2 linked regions of the Lacibacter sediminis genome follow. The protein of the gene in region 1 interacts with the protein of each later gene in a pairwise test. Links are inferred from orthologs where the notes say so. Each region holds a gene or a part of one and is shown on either strand. Other genes may lie near its edges.

What was found. Proteins that work in one complex are often made in the same cells at the same time.
Region 2: the proteins of pepT (region 1) and tpiA interact in binary tests that used the Escherichia coli proteins (3 or more experiments, as listed by UniProt). The link is inferred for Lacibacter sediminis from one-to-one orthologs.

The regions. Positions count from the first base shown.
Region 1 is NZ_CP060007.1:2,229,932-2,235,399, forward strand. Bases 1,003-3,892 are described here. They hold pepT (peptidase T), read left to right. Parts: upstream 1,003-1,768; coding sequence 1,769-3,016; downstream 3,017-3,892. Other genes in these bases: H4075_RS09560 (CPBP family intramembrane glutamic endopeptidase), read right to left, coding at 1,003-1,708; H4075_RS09570 (hypothetical protein), read right to left, coding at 3,017-3,397; H4075_RS09575 (SPFH domain-containing protein), read left to right, coding at 3,491-3,892. Outside these bases: H4075_RS09550 (FKBP-type peptidyl-prolyl cis-trans isomerase), read left to right, coding at 1-148; H4075_RS09555 (hypothetical protein), read right to left, coding at 247-792; more of H4075_RS09560, read right to left, coding at 860-1,002; more of H4075_RS09575, read left to right, coding at 3,893-4,417; H4075_RS09580 (hypothetical protein), read right to left, coding at 4,483-5,468. UniProt on the Escherichia coli protein: Cleaves the N-terminal amino acid of tripeptides.
Region 2 is NZ_CP060007.1:2,548,010-2,553,372, forward strand. What follows is about bases 1,552-4,336. They hold tpiA (triose-phosphate isomerase), read left to right. Parts: upstream 1,552-2,455; coding sequence 2,456-3,217; downstream 3,218-4,336. Other genes in these bases: H4075_RS10870 (putative sugar nucleotidyl transferase), read left to right, coding at 1,552-2,429; H4075_RS10880 (hemerythrin domain-containing protein), read left to right, coding at 3,225-3,695; kefF (glutathione-regulated potassium-efflux system oxidoreductase KefF), read left to right, coding at 3,726-4,334. Also shown: H4075_RS10865 (fasciclin domain-containing protein), read left to right, coding at 1-1,144; more of H4075_RS10870, read left to right, coding at 1,215-1,551; H4075_RS10890 (monovalent cation:proton antiporter-2 (CPA2) family protein), read left to right, coding at 4,338-5,363. UniProt on the Escherichia coli protein: Involved in the gluconeogenesis. Catalyzes stereospecifically the conversion of dihydroxyacetone phosphate (DHAP) to D-glyceraldehyde-3-phosphate (G3P).

The sequences.
Region 1 (5,468 bases):
TGCAGGTCAGCAGTTCCCTGTTACCATCACTGAAGTGCAGGAAGAAATTGTAGTGTTAGATGCGAATCATATGTTGGCTGGTAAAGAACTCGTGTTCGATATTGAAATGGTGGAGATTGATGCGAAAGGATTGATCATTGTTCCGTAATAATTAGCCGATAGTAATTAGTCGATAGTAAAAAGTCCACAGCTGAATTTTGCTCAACTGTGGACTTTTTGTATTTACAACTATCGGCTATCTACTATCTATTTTCTATTCATCCACCAACCCAACCACAATCCAACCAATCCCCACGAAACAATGGCGTCCATAAAGTAAGCGCTAATGTCGTGCTTGGGATACCAGATATGACCAGTGTATGGGCCATTTGTAAAAGCAATAATGCCAACGATGAGGCTTGCAATAAAATAGGTGCCGAAGCTGCCATTCGTGATCTTTGCAAATATCCAGCAGAGCCCTATAACTATGATGATGTTTGCAAGAAGCCCCCTGGCCATGTTCATACCCATATTCATATTCCAGGTTTTGTAATAACTGATCTGGGCCCACGGTTTACCGTCAACTTCTTTCATGAATTTTTCCATCTCTTCTGATGAATTTTCATTTTGAAGACGTGGCATAAAATAAGTGCCTTCTTCCAGCCCTGAGTTGTTTAAGAACTGGAGAATTGTGTCTTGCTTGGACGTGTAAGCCTGTCCTTTGTCATGAAGATTAGCAACTGCGAAAGAAATGGTTTGCCACGCAAAAAGCAAAATACCGCCAACAAGGCCGCCGATAAGGATCTTCTTCATGTTATTGATTTTGGTGAATCAGTAAAGTAGAGATTCTGTTCAGCATTCACAAATTCTGAATGCACATTTATTCAACGTTGCTGTTGTACTTGTGTTGAAACAAAAAGAAAAGAGCAATTGCCATCAGGCTTGTTGAAAAAGTTGTCAACCACGATGCTTCCAGTCCAAATGCTCCACCGGTTAACAGAATAGAACCTTTCAGATTTTGATCAAGCAAAGACGGTAAAGAAAGACCACTCACTTCAAAACCAAGCACGGGTCCCTGGAAAAAATTCCAACTGAAATGAAAGAAAATAGCAAACCAGAGATTGCGGGTGTAGATATAGTTTACACCAAGCAGCATGCCTGCAATAAAAATATTGATAAACGCAATGAGATTAAAATTGGGATTGAGTGAATGAAACACTGCAAACAAAACTGCAGATGTAAACAATGCTGCTTCTTTTGGTATCGACTGCATTAAGTTATTCAGCACATAGCCTCGAAACACTAGCTCTTCAGCAAAACTTACCAATATCATCATCACAATTGCAAGTGCAAAGCCCGTTGGATCAACATCAGCCGGAAACCATTGTAATAATTTCATCAACCACAGCACTGTTGCCATTGCAGAAAGTAAAAGAATGCCGGTGAGAAATCCTGCTGCCCGTTCTTTACCAAAACCTTTCCAGGTAAATCCAAGACTTTTAACTGTTTGTCGATCGAATACATTTCTGAAAAAAGCAACAGTTGAAAAAGCAATAATAAAACTGAGAACGATTGTGCCGTAAAACAGCGTTTCCGGAGTAACACTCAGCCCTGCCAGTACGATCAATACACCTGTTAAGGCACTTCCAAAGAAGATGAGCAGCAGATAACCGATGAGGAAAAGCAGTACACGTAGCCAGCCTTTTTGGATAATGGGAGATGATTGCATAGAGTTGGTTTTGGTATGAGCGCCGAAACGCTGTTATTTTACAAGTTCAAAAATAAGCGTATGGCAACAGAAAACAAATATGGAACGGCAGAAAGGTTGATGCGGTATGTACAAATAGATACACAAAGCGATCCGGAAAGTAGCAACTCACCTACAACCGAAAAGCAGAAAGACCTGTCGAAAATATTGGTGGAAGAATTACTTGCGATGGGTATTGCCGATGCGTATGTGGATGCTTACGGTTATGTATATGCCACAATTCCATCAACTACTGAGAAGGATGTTCCTGTTGTTTGCTTTTGCAGCCATGTTGATACAGCGCCCGATTGCAGCGGCACAAATGTAAAACCCATCCTTCATAAAAATTATGATGGAACCGATATTGTGTTGCCCGATGATGAGACGCAGATCATCAGTCCATCAAAGTATGCTTATCTCAAACAACATATCGGAAAAGATATTATTACTGCAAGTGGAAACACCTTGCTTGGTGCAGATGATAAAGCAGGTGTTGCAATCATTATGAGCTTGGCTAATTACCTCGTGCAACATCCCGAAATAAAACATGGAACAATCAAACTATTGTTTACACCCGATGAAGAAGTTGGAAAGGGAACAGATAAACTTGATCTGCAAAAATTAGGAGCAACTGTTGCTTATACCTTAGATGGCGGTGAGTTGGGTACATTGGAAGATGAAACATTTAGTGCTGATGGCGTAAAGATCATTGTACATGGTGTTATTGCACATCCCGGTTATGCAAAAGGAATATTGGTGAATGCATTAAAGATCGCAGGAGAAATTTTAACAGCTCTTCCCAAAACAGAATGGAGCCCGGAAACAACAGAGAAGCGGCAAGGCTTTGTTCATCCTGTAAGTGTAAATGGTATTGCAGAAAAAGCAACTATTGATTTTATTGTGCGTGACTTTACAATTGAAGGCTTGCTGCAACACGAAGCAAGATTAAAATCAATTGCGGAAGAAGTGTTGAAACAATATCCCAGCTGCAGCATGGAGTTTATTGTTAAAGAACAATACCGAAACATGAAAGAAATTCTTGATCAACACCCGGCTATTGTTGCAAATGCAATAGAAGCTTATGAACGCTGCGGTTTAACAGTGGTAAAAGAACCCATCCGTGGTGGTACTGACGGCAGTCGTTTAAGTTATATGGGTTTGCCTTGTCCAAATTTGTTTACAGGCATGCAGGCCATTCACAGCAAACACGAATGGATAGGAGTGGACGACATGGAGCAAAGTGCCAATATGCTTGTTGAATTGGTGAAAGTTTGGGAAGAAAAAAGTTAATTACATTTTTACAAAATTACTTTCGGGCTTTTCTTCGGGCCAAATGCGGATGCCCCAATAAATAGGGTATGCAATTGTGCTCACAAAAATGAAAAGCAACACCCAAATGATCCGTTCTTCATTCTTAACACGTTTGTTATTGATAGCGTGAATGATGAAATAGATCATGAGGCCAAGTTGAACAAAAGCGAGTATGATGATGGAAGCGATAAATCCCATCATGTTGCCAAAGAAAAATTCCGGGGGAACGTCGCCGTGTTCATGTTCCATGCGGATTATTTCAGGGAAAATATTGGCAAGGAAGTAAATAAGAAAGATGGCAGCTGCCACCAAAGGTAAAAATGAAAGAATACCAATGAATACTTTTTGAGAACGTGGCATGATGGTTTGTTTTCTTAAAATTAAACATTCGGTTGCATAGTTTCTTCCCTTTTATAAATGGAATGTGCTACTTTGTATCAAATTTTTACAACTATGGATTTACTTGTCAGTTACTGGTGGGTCTTACTCATCCTCTTTATCATCTTCAGTGGGCTGGTTACTGTTAACCAGGGAACGATTGCCGTTATCACCATGTTTGGAAAATACCAGCGTATTCTCCGCCCGGGATTAGGGTTTAAAATTCCTATACTGGAACAGATCTATAAACGCATCAGTATTCAAAACCGAAGTGTGGAGTTAGAGTTTCAGGCGGTAACGATTGACCAGGCAAACGTCTATTTTAAAAGCATGCTGTTGTATTCTGTTCAGAATCATGATGAGGAAACTATTAAGCGTGTTGCATTTAAATTCATCAGCGATAAAGATCTCATGCAGGCATTGATCAGAACAGTGGAAGGTTCTATCCGTGCATTTGTGGCCACCAAGCGCCAGGCAGAAATTTTAACTGCCCGCAGGGAGATTGTAGATTATGTAAAAGAACAGATCGATCATTCACTGGAAGAGTGGGGTTATCACCTGCAGGATCTGCAGATCAACGATATTACGTTCGATCAACAGATCATGGAAAGTATGAGCCGTGTGGTAGCAAGTAATAACTTAAAAGCTGCTGCAGAAAACGAAGGACAAGCGTTGCTCATCACCAAAACAAAAGGTGCAGAAGCAGAAGGTAATGCTATTAAGATTGCAGCTGAAGCAGAACGTGAGGCAGCCCGTTTGCGTGGACAAGGTGTGGCTCTCTTCCGCCAGGAAGTTGCAAAAGGTATGACAGAAGCTGCGGAACAAATGAAGCAGGCAAATCTTGATACCAATGTGATCCTCTTCAGTATGTGGACCGAAGCTGTAAAGAATTTTGCAGAATATGGAAAAGGAAATATCATATTCCTGGATGGTAGTGCAAGCGGCATGGAAAATACCATGAAGCAGATACAGGCGTTGATGGTGAAACAGGCAGGGGTATAAAAAAATATCTAATACAAACGAAAGAAGGGTTGACTAAATCAACCCTTCTTTCGTTTTAATACAGGTTACTGGTATTGAATATAAACAGGAACAGGTGTCAAACGCAGAATTTCATTGGGCTGCATCACCGGATTCCCATTTACTGCATCATTTTTATAAAACACTTTAAACCCGGCAAATTGAACTGGTTGCTTGAAAATAAAATGGTGATAGGTACTTTTCTTTAGCGCTACGTTGCCAAAGCCATCCATGTTAATAACGATCTGCACCTCAGGGCGGGTTGTAATTTGTGTGTAATTCGTAAGCATTGGTGCAGTGAAACGATGCACAACAAGTATTTTCGACGGCAGTTTGTTTTTCTTTACAAGGGTTTGCAGCCATTCAGAAGCGTAGTTAATATCATCTGCATCAAAACTTCCTATTGAGGAACCGGGAGGGCGTCCGGTTTTCATGGAATATTCAGCATCAATTCCAAGATGCACATTAGGTAACTGAAGATATTTTTCCAGTCTTGGTAATTCCTGTTGCAACGTGCTTAAACCCGGTTGTATATCGAGAAACACCAGCCCTTTGACTGAATCGCCTAACGCAATTGCTTTGCTGATTTCTTTTTCGGGCATACGGGCCCGGTAGTATCCATCGCCTGCATTGCTTTGTGCAGTTACAGCAATATAATGAATGGCAGCTATTACAGGCATTGACGTATCTGCCTGTTCCCATTCTTCGACCTGTAATTTTAATTTCTCCAACATTATTCCGGTAGAAAATTCTCCCAGTATACCCATGTGTTTACTGTAAAAATTTCCATAAAAAGCCACTACACGATTAAAAGGCAATACAGCACCTTCGGCGGGTATTGCTGATGCAACGGGCCATCTACCTGTTTTGTCTGAATTTGCCAGTTGGAGTAATTTCTTACGATATAGAATTGTATCAAATGTTGATGGCGGCAAAGCTTTGTGTTGAATACTTCTTTGCTGTGCAGTTACAGGTGTTGAATCACTTTGCGTGCAGTTATTAAACGACAACAAAAGTAAGATATAAAAAAGAC
Region 2 (5,363 bases), 320 kb from region 1 along the record:
AAGCTACTCACTGGTTGCCTTGCTGTTACTGTCTTCGTGTAACAAAGATATTTCCGCGCCGGTGCCAAACTCATTCCCAACTCCAACGGGACAAAGCATTGGAGATATCATTAATACAGATGCTAATTATTCATTGCTGAAACATGCATTAACACGTGCTGGTTTATTAACTGCTGTTACAAATAAGAACTCAGTGTTTACGTTATTTGCCCCTAGTAACGCAGCATTTACAGCATCAGGAATACCAAGCACAGCAGTAATCGATGCAGTGCCATTAGCTCAACTTACTGCTATTTTAAGTTATCACCTTATACCTGGTCAGAAAGTAAGTTCAGCAGGTATTACTACAACGTTCCCCAATGTGCAGATGCCTACAGGTTTAATTTTCCCGGCACCTAACACAAATCCATTAGCACGCTTCAGTATTTTTCCTTCACGCAGAGGCAGCGCAGCATGGGCAAACAATATTCCTGTGACTGCTGCAGACATTGCGGTTGCAAATGGAGTTATGCACCAGGTGGCAGCAATTGTTGCACCTCCTACTAAATTGTTACTCGATACTATTAAAAATGATCCGGATTTAGATTACCTGGAAGCTGCTCTTGTCAGGGCTGATTCGGGATTATCAACCACTTCAGCGCCAAGTTTTCAATATTATTTAGGTAATGCTGCTATTGCGCCGGGAGCTAATTTTACTGTGTTTGCACCTAATAATGCAGCTTTCCAGGCGCTTATTTACTTCCTGGTTTATCAACAGGTATTTGCGTTAACCGGAAGTGCTGCTACAGCCGATGCTCAGGCAAATGGTGCTGTTGCTGCAGGCCCCGCATTTTTAGCAACAAATAACGTAACCACCGCTTTAGTAAGAGGAGTTGTGGCTTATCATGTTTTAACACAACGTGCATTTGCAGTGAATTTTCCAGGCACTGCTACCAATTATCCAACGTTTGTGAATGCATCGATACCAGCGCATCCTGGTGTTGCTGTTTCATCAACTATTACCGGAGGATTTGCTACGGGCTTAAGCGTAAAAGGGGTAGGTAATCCAAGCGCTGCGTCTGCTATACCGACTGCAGCTGGTGTTGATCGTCCCGCAATCAATGGCGTATTTTATAAAATCAATCAGGTTCTCTTGCCACAATAATAACTATTGATTAATAGAGTCTTCAACTGCCCCTTCATAGGGGCAGTTTTAGTTTAGAACGATCATTAAAATGATTCCTGTATTTTTACAACGGGCCAATTTAAACCAGCAGATGCAGATCATTTTGTTTGATACAGGAACCAGGGCAACATTTTATCCGTTTTCGCTAACAAGGCCTTTATCTGAATTTCGTTGTGGCATCTTTACAGCTAAAGAACGTTGGGCATTTGTATTACAGCAGGAAGTATTTGCCCTTACGGAAAATTATTTAACCAACGCTTACCCATTTTCACCAGGTGAAGGAGATGATTTTTTATACATCAATGCATCCGTTATTTTATCAAATGAATTAGTGGGAGAACTAAAAGCATTAACATCTGAGAGTGCACTGCTTCGAAATAGTAATTTAATTGCTGTTCGAACGAAGAACAGATTGACATTTCCAATAACAACAGAACAAACGAAACATTGTAGGGAAGTTGAGGGTCCTGTTACTGTTCGGTTCCTGCATTATCCTTATGATCTTGTGCTCGCAAACGATCAAATGATTCGCACAGATATTGAGTTGATCCGTTCAAAAAAACTATCTGCTGCAATTTCATCAACCAATCAGTTAATTAATCCTGAACAGATCTTTATTGAAGAAGGAGCGGAGGTTGAATATTGCACACTCAACGCATCAACCGGGCCAATTTATATTGGAAAAAACGCATTACTGATGGAAGGCAGTATGATCCGTGGACCGTTTGTTGCGCTGGAAAATGCAGTGGTAAAAATGGGTAGCAAAATTTATGGTGCAACCACAGTTGGAAAAAAATGTACGGTTGGTGGAGAAATTAAAAATTCGATCTTTTTCGATTATTCAAATAAAGCACATGATGGTTATTTAGGGGATGCGGTGATTGGTTCCTGGTGCAATATTGGCGCAGGTGCTTCCTGCTCCAATGTGAAAAATACAGCTGGCGAAGTAAAATTCTGGAATCCATTATTACATCAATGGATCAGCGCAGGAACAAAGTGCGGCGTAATGCTGGGCGATTATTCAAAAGTATCCATCAATGCATCGCTCACAACAGGAATGGTAAGTGGCATTTGCAGCAACATTCTCACTACAGGGTTATCGCCTAAATTTATCGCCGATTTTACCTGGAACATTCATACGGGTGAAAAATACATATTGGAAAAAGCTTTGCATGATATTGAGAACTGGATGCAAATGAAGCAGCAATCGTTAACTAACAACGATAAGCAGATACTGGAATATATTTACGCCCGACAAACATAAACTACGAATAAAAAAACAACAAGATTATGAGACAGCAAGTAGCCGCAGCAAACTGGAAAATGAATTTGACCTATCAACAGGCTGAGGAATTAATTAATGGCATCATTCACACACCTTTTACATTAGGAGCAGATCAACGTGCAGTTTTTGCTGTGCCGTTTCCATATCTGACAATGGTGGTAGAGAAGCTGAAAGGAAAGATCAACACAGGTGTGGCAGCTCAAAACGCTTATACAAAAACTTCAGGTGCATATACAGGTGAAACTTCAGTTGAAATGTTGAAGTCGATCAATGTTGGTTATGTAGTATTAGGTCATAGCGAACGCCGTGAATACTTTAACGAAACCAATCAAATGCTTGCAGAAAAAGTAAACACTGCTTTAGCTGCAGGTATTACACCGATCTTCTGTTGTGGTGAAGCATTGGATATTCGTGAAGCAGGCACACAAAATGAGTATGTGGGTAATCAATTGAAAGAAAGTTTATTTCATTTAAGTGCCGATGAACTAAAAAAGATCATCATTGCATATGAACCTATCTGGGCAATTGGTACGGGTAAAACTGCATCGGCAGAACAGGCGCAGGAAATGCATGCACATTTGCGTAGTGTATTAGCTGCACAGTACGGTACAGAAGTTGCAAATGAAATTTCTATTTTGTATGGTGGCAGTGTAAAAGGTTCTAATGCAAAAGAAATTTTTGGTCAGCCTGATGTTGATGGCGGACTTGTAGGTGGCGCATCATTAAAGGCAGATGAGTTTGTACAGATCATTCAGGCATTAAAATAAAAGAGGTATGAAGCGTGAAGAACAGCTGCAACCGCTTTCGCATCAACATCACAATGGATTGATGGCTGCATTACTTCTGAAAAAAGGAGTAGGGAAGCAGGCTGATCCAACAGTGATGGATGATTTTATTGTGTCTGTATGGAATGGGGAATTAAGAAACCATTTCATTAAAGAAGAAGTATATCTGCACCCACATGTGTTGCAGATACCTGCGCTCATGGATAAATATGAGCAAATGAAAACGGAGCATCACCAGATACGACGTATCGTTGATGCGATAAGAAGCGGTGATTCAAGCATAGCACTCATCACCGATTTTCATACCCTTCTTGAAAAACATATCCGCTTTGAAGAGCGTGATCTGTTCCCGTTTATTGAAGAGCAGATACAACCGGAACAGTTAAATGAACTGGGTAGAAATTTAGAGCCGCTTGAAAGCAAGGCCTGCTCTGATTATCCTGTAAAATTCTGGGAATAATGGTTTGATCATTTTTAAACACCGTTGCTTATGGCAAAAGTCCTCATCCTCTTTGCACATCCTGCAATGGAAAAGTCAAGGGTGCACAAACGTCTTGTTGAGCACATTCCGAGATCGGCTGATATACGGTTTCATGATCTGTATGAACGTTATCCCGATTTTGATATTGATGTTCCTTACGAACAACGCTTGTTACTGCAGCATGATGTGGTGATCTTTCAACATCCGTTTTATTGGTATAGTTCTCCTGCTATTATCAAACAATGGCAGGATCTGGTGTTGGAACATGGCTGGGCCTATGGTACAGGTGGCCGTGCAATTGCAGGTAAAAAATTTATGCATGCCATATCAACCGGCGGTTCCAAAAATTCTTATACCGAAGAAGGCAGGAATAAGTATTCGCTTGCAGATTACATGTTGCCGTTTCAACAAACTGCATATTTATGTGATGTTGAATACCTGCCACCGTTTGTGATACACGGTACGCATCGTTTACCCGAGACCGATATGGATCTTCATGCGTTACAGTATGAACAGATGTTGCTTGCACTTGTGCAAGACCGCATCAGCAAACCCGAGATCGAGAGTTGTATTTACATGAATGATCTTGTTCCTATTCCTAACGCAATACAATCATAACCGATGGATAATAATTCAATTCTTTTCCAGGCGATGGTGTATTTGGCAGCTGCTGTTGTAATGGTGCCACTTGCAAAACGTTTAGGTCTTGGTTCTGTACTCGGTTATTTGTTGGCAGGTATTTTAATTGGGCCCACTGTATTGCAGTTTATTGGCACTGAAGGACAGGATCTGATGCACTCAGCTGAGTTTGGTGTGGTGATGATGTTGTTCCTGATTGGTCTTGAACTGGAGCCCGCCTTGCTTTGGAAATTACGCAAAGCAATTCTTGGTTTGGGTGGATTGCAGGTGCTCATTACGTCCATTATTATTTCAGGTATTGCTTATTTTTTAGATCTGCCATGGCAATCTTCATTAGCAATAGGAATGGCATTGGCACTCAGTTCAACAGCATTGGTGTTGCAAACACTTGCTGAAAAAGGAATCAATCGTACCACAGCCGGACGTAGTGCGTTTGCGGTGTTACTCTTCCAGGATATTGCAGTGATTCCGATGCTGGCATTTTTTCCTTTACTTGCTATCGCCGGGTTAACACCTGCTGATGTTAATGTGAATGAAGCAGAAGGTTGGATAGAAAGCCAAAGTGGATGGATGCGGGCTTTGATTGTATCAGGTGCAATTGGTTTTATTATTATTGGTGGACGCTATTTAATTCCTCCCATTTTTCGTTTAGTAGCAGCAACACAGTTACGTGAAATGTTTACAGCAACTGCGTTGTTATTAGTAGTTGGCATTGCTGTGTTAATGTCTTCTGTTGGATTGAGCCCTGCTTTGGGAACATTTCTTTCCGGTGTAGTATTGGCAAACAGTGAATACAAACATGAATTAGAAAGTGATATTGAACCATTCAAAGGATTATTACTTGGTTTGTTTTTTATTGCAGTTGGCGCTTCTATCAATTTTGAATTGATCATGAATCAGCCGCTATTGATCTTTGGATTAGTGTTGGCGTTAATGTTTGTAAAAGCAGTTGTGTTATTAGTATTGGGTAAGATTTTCAAACTACTTGTTGATCAGAATATTATTTTC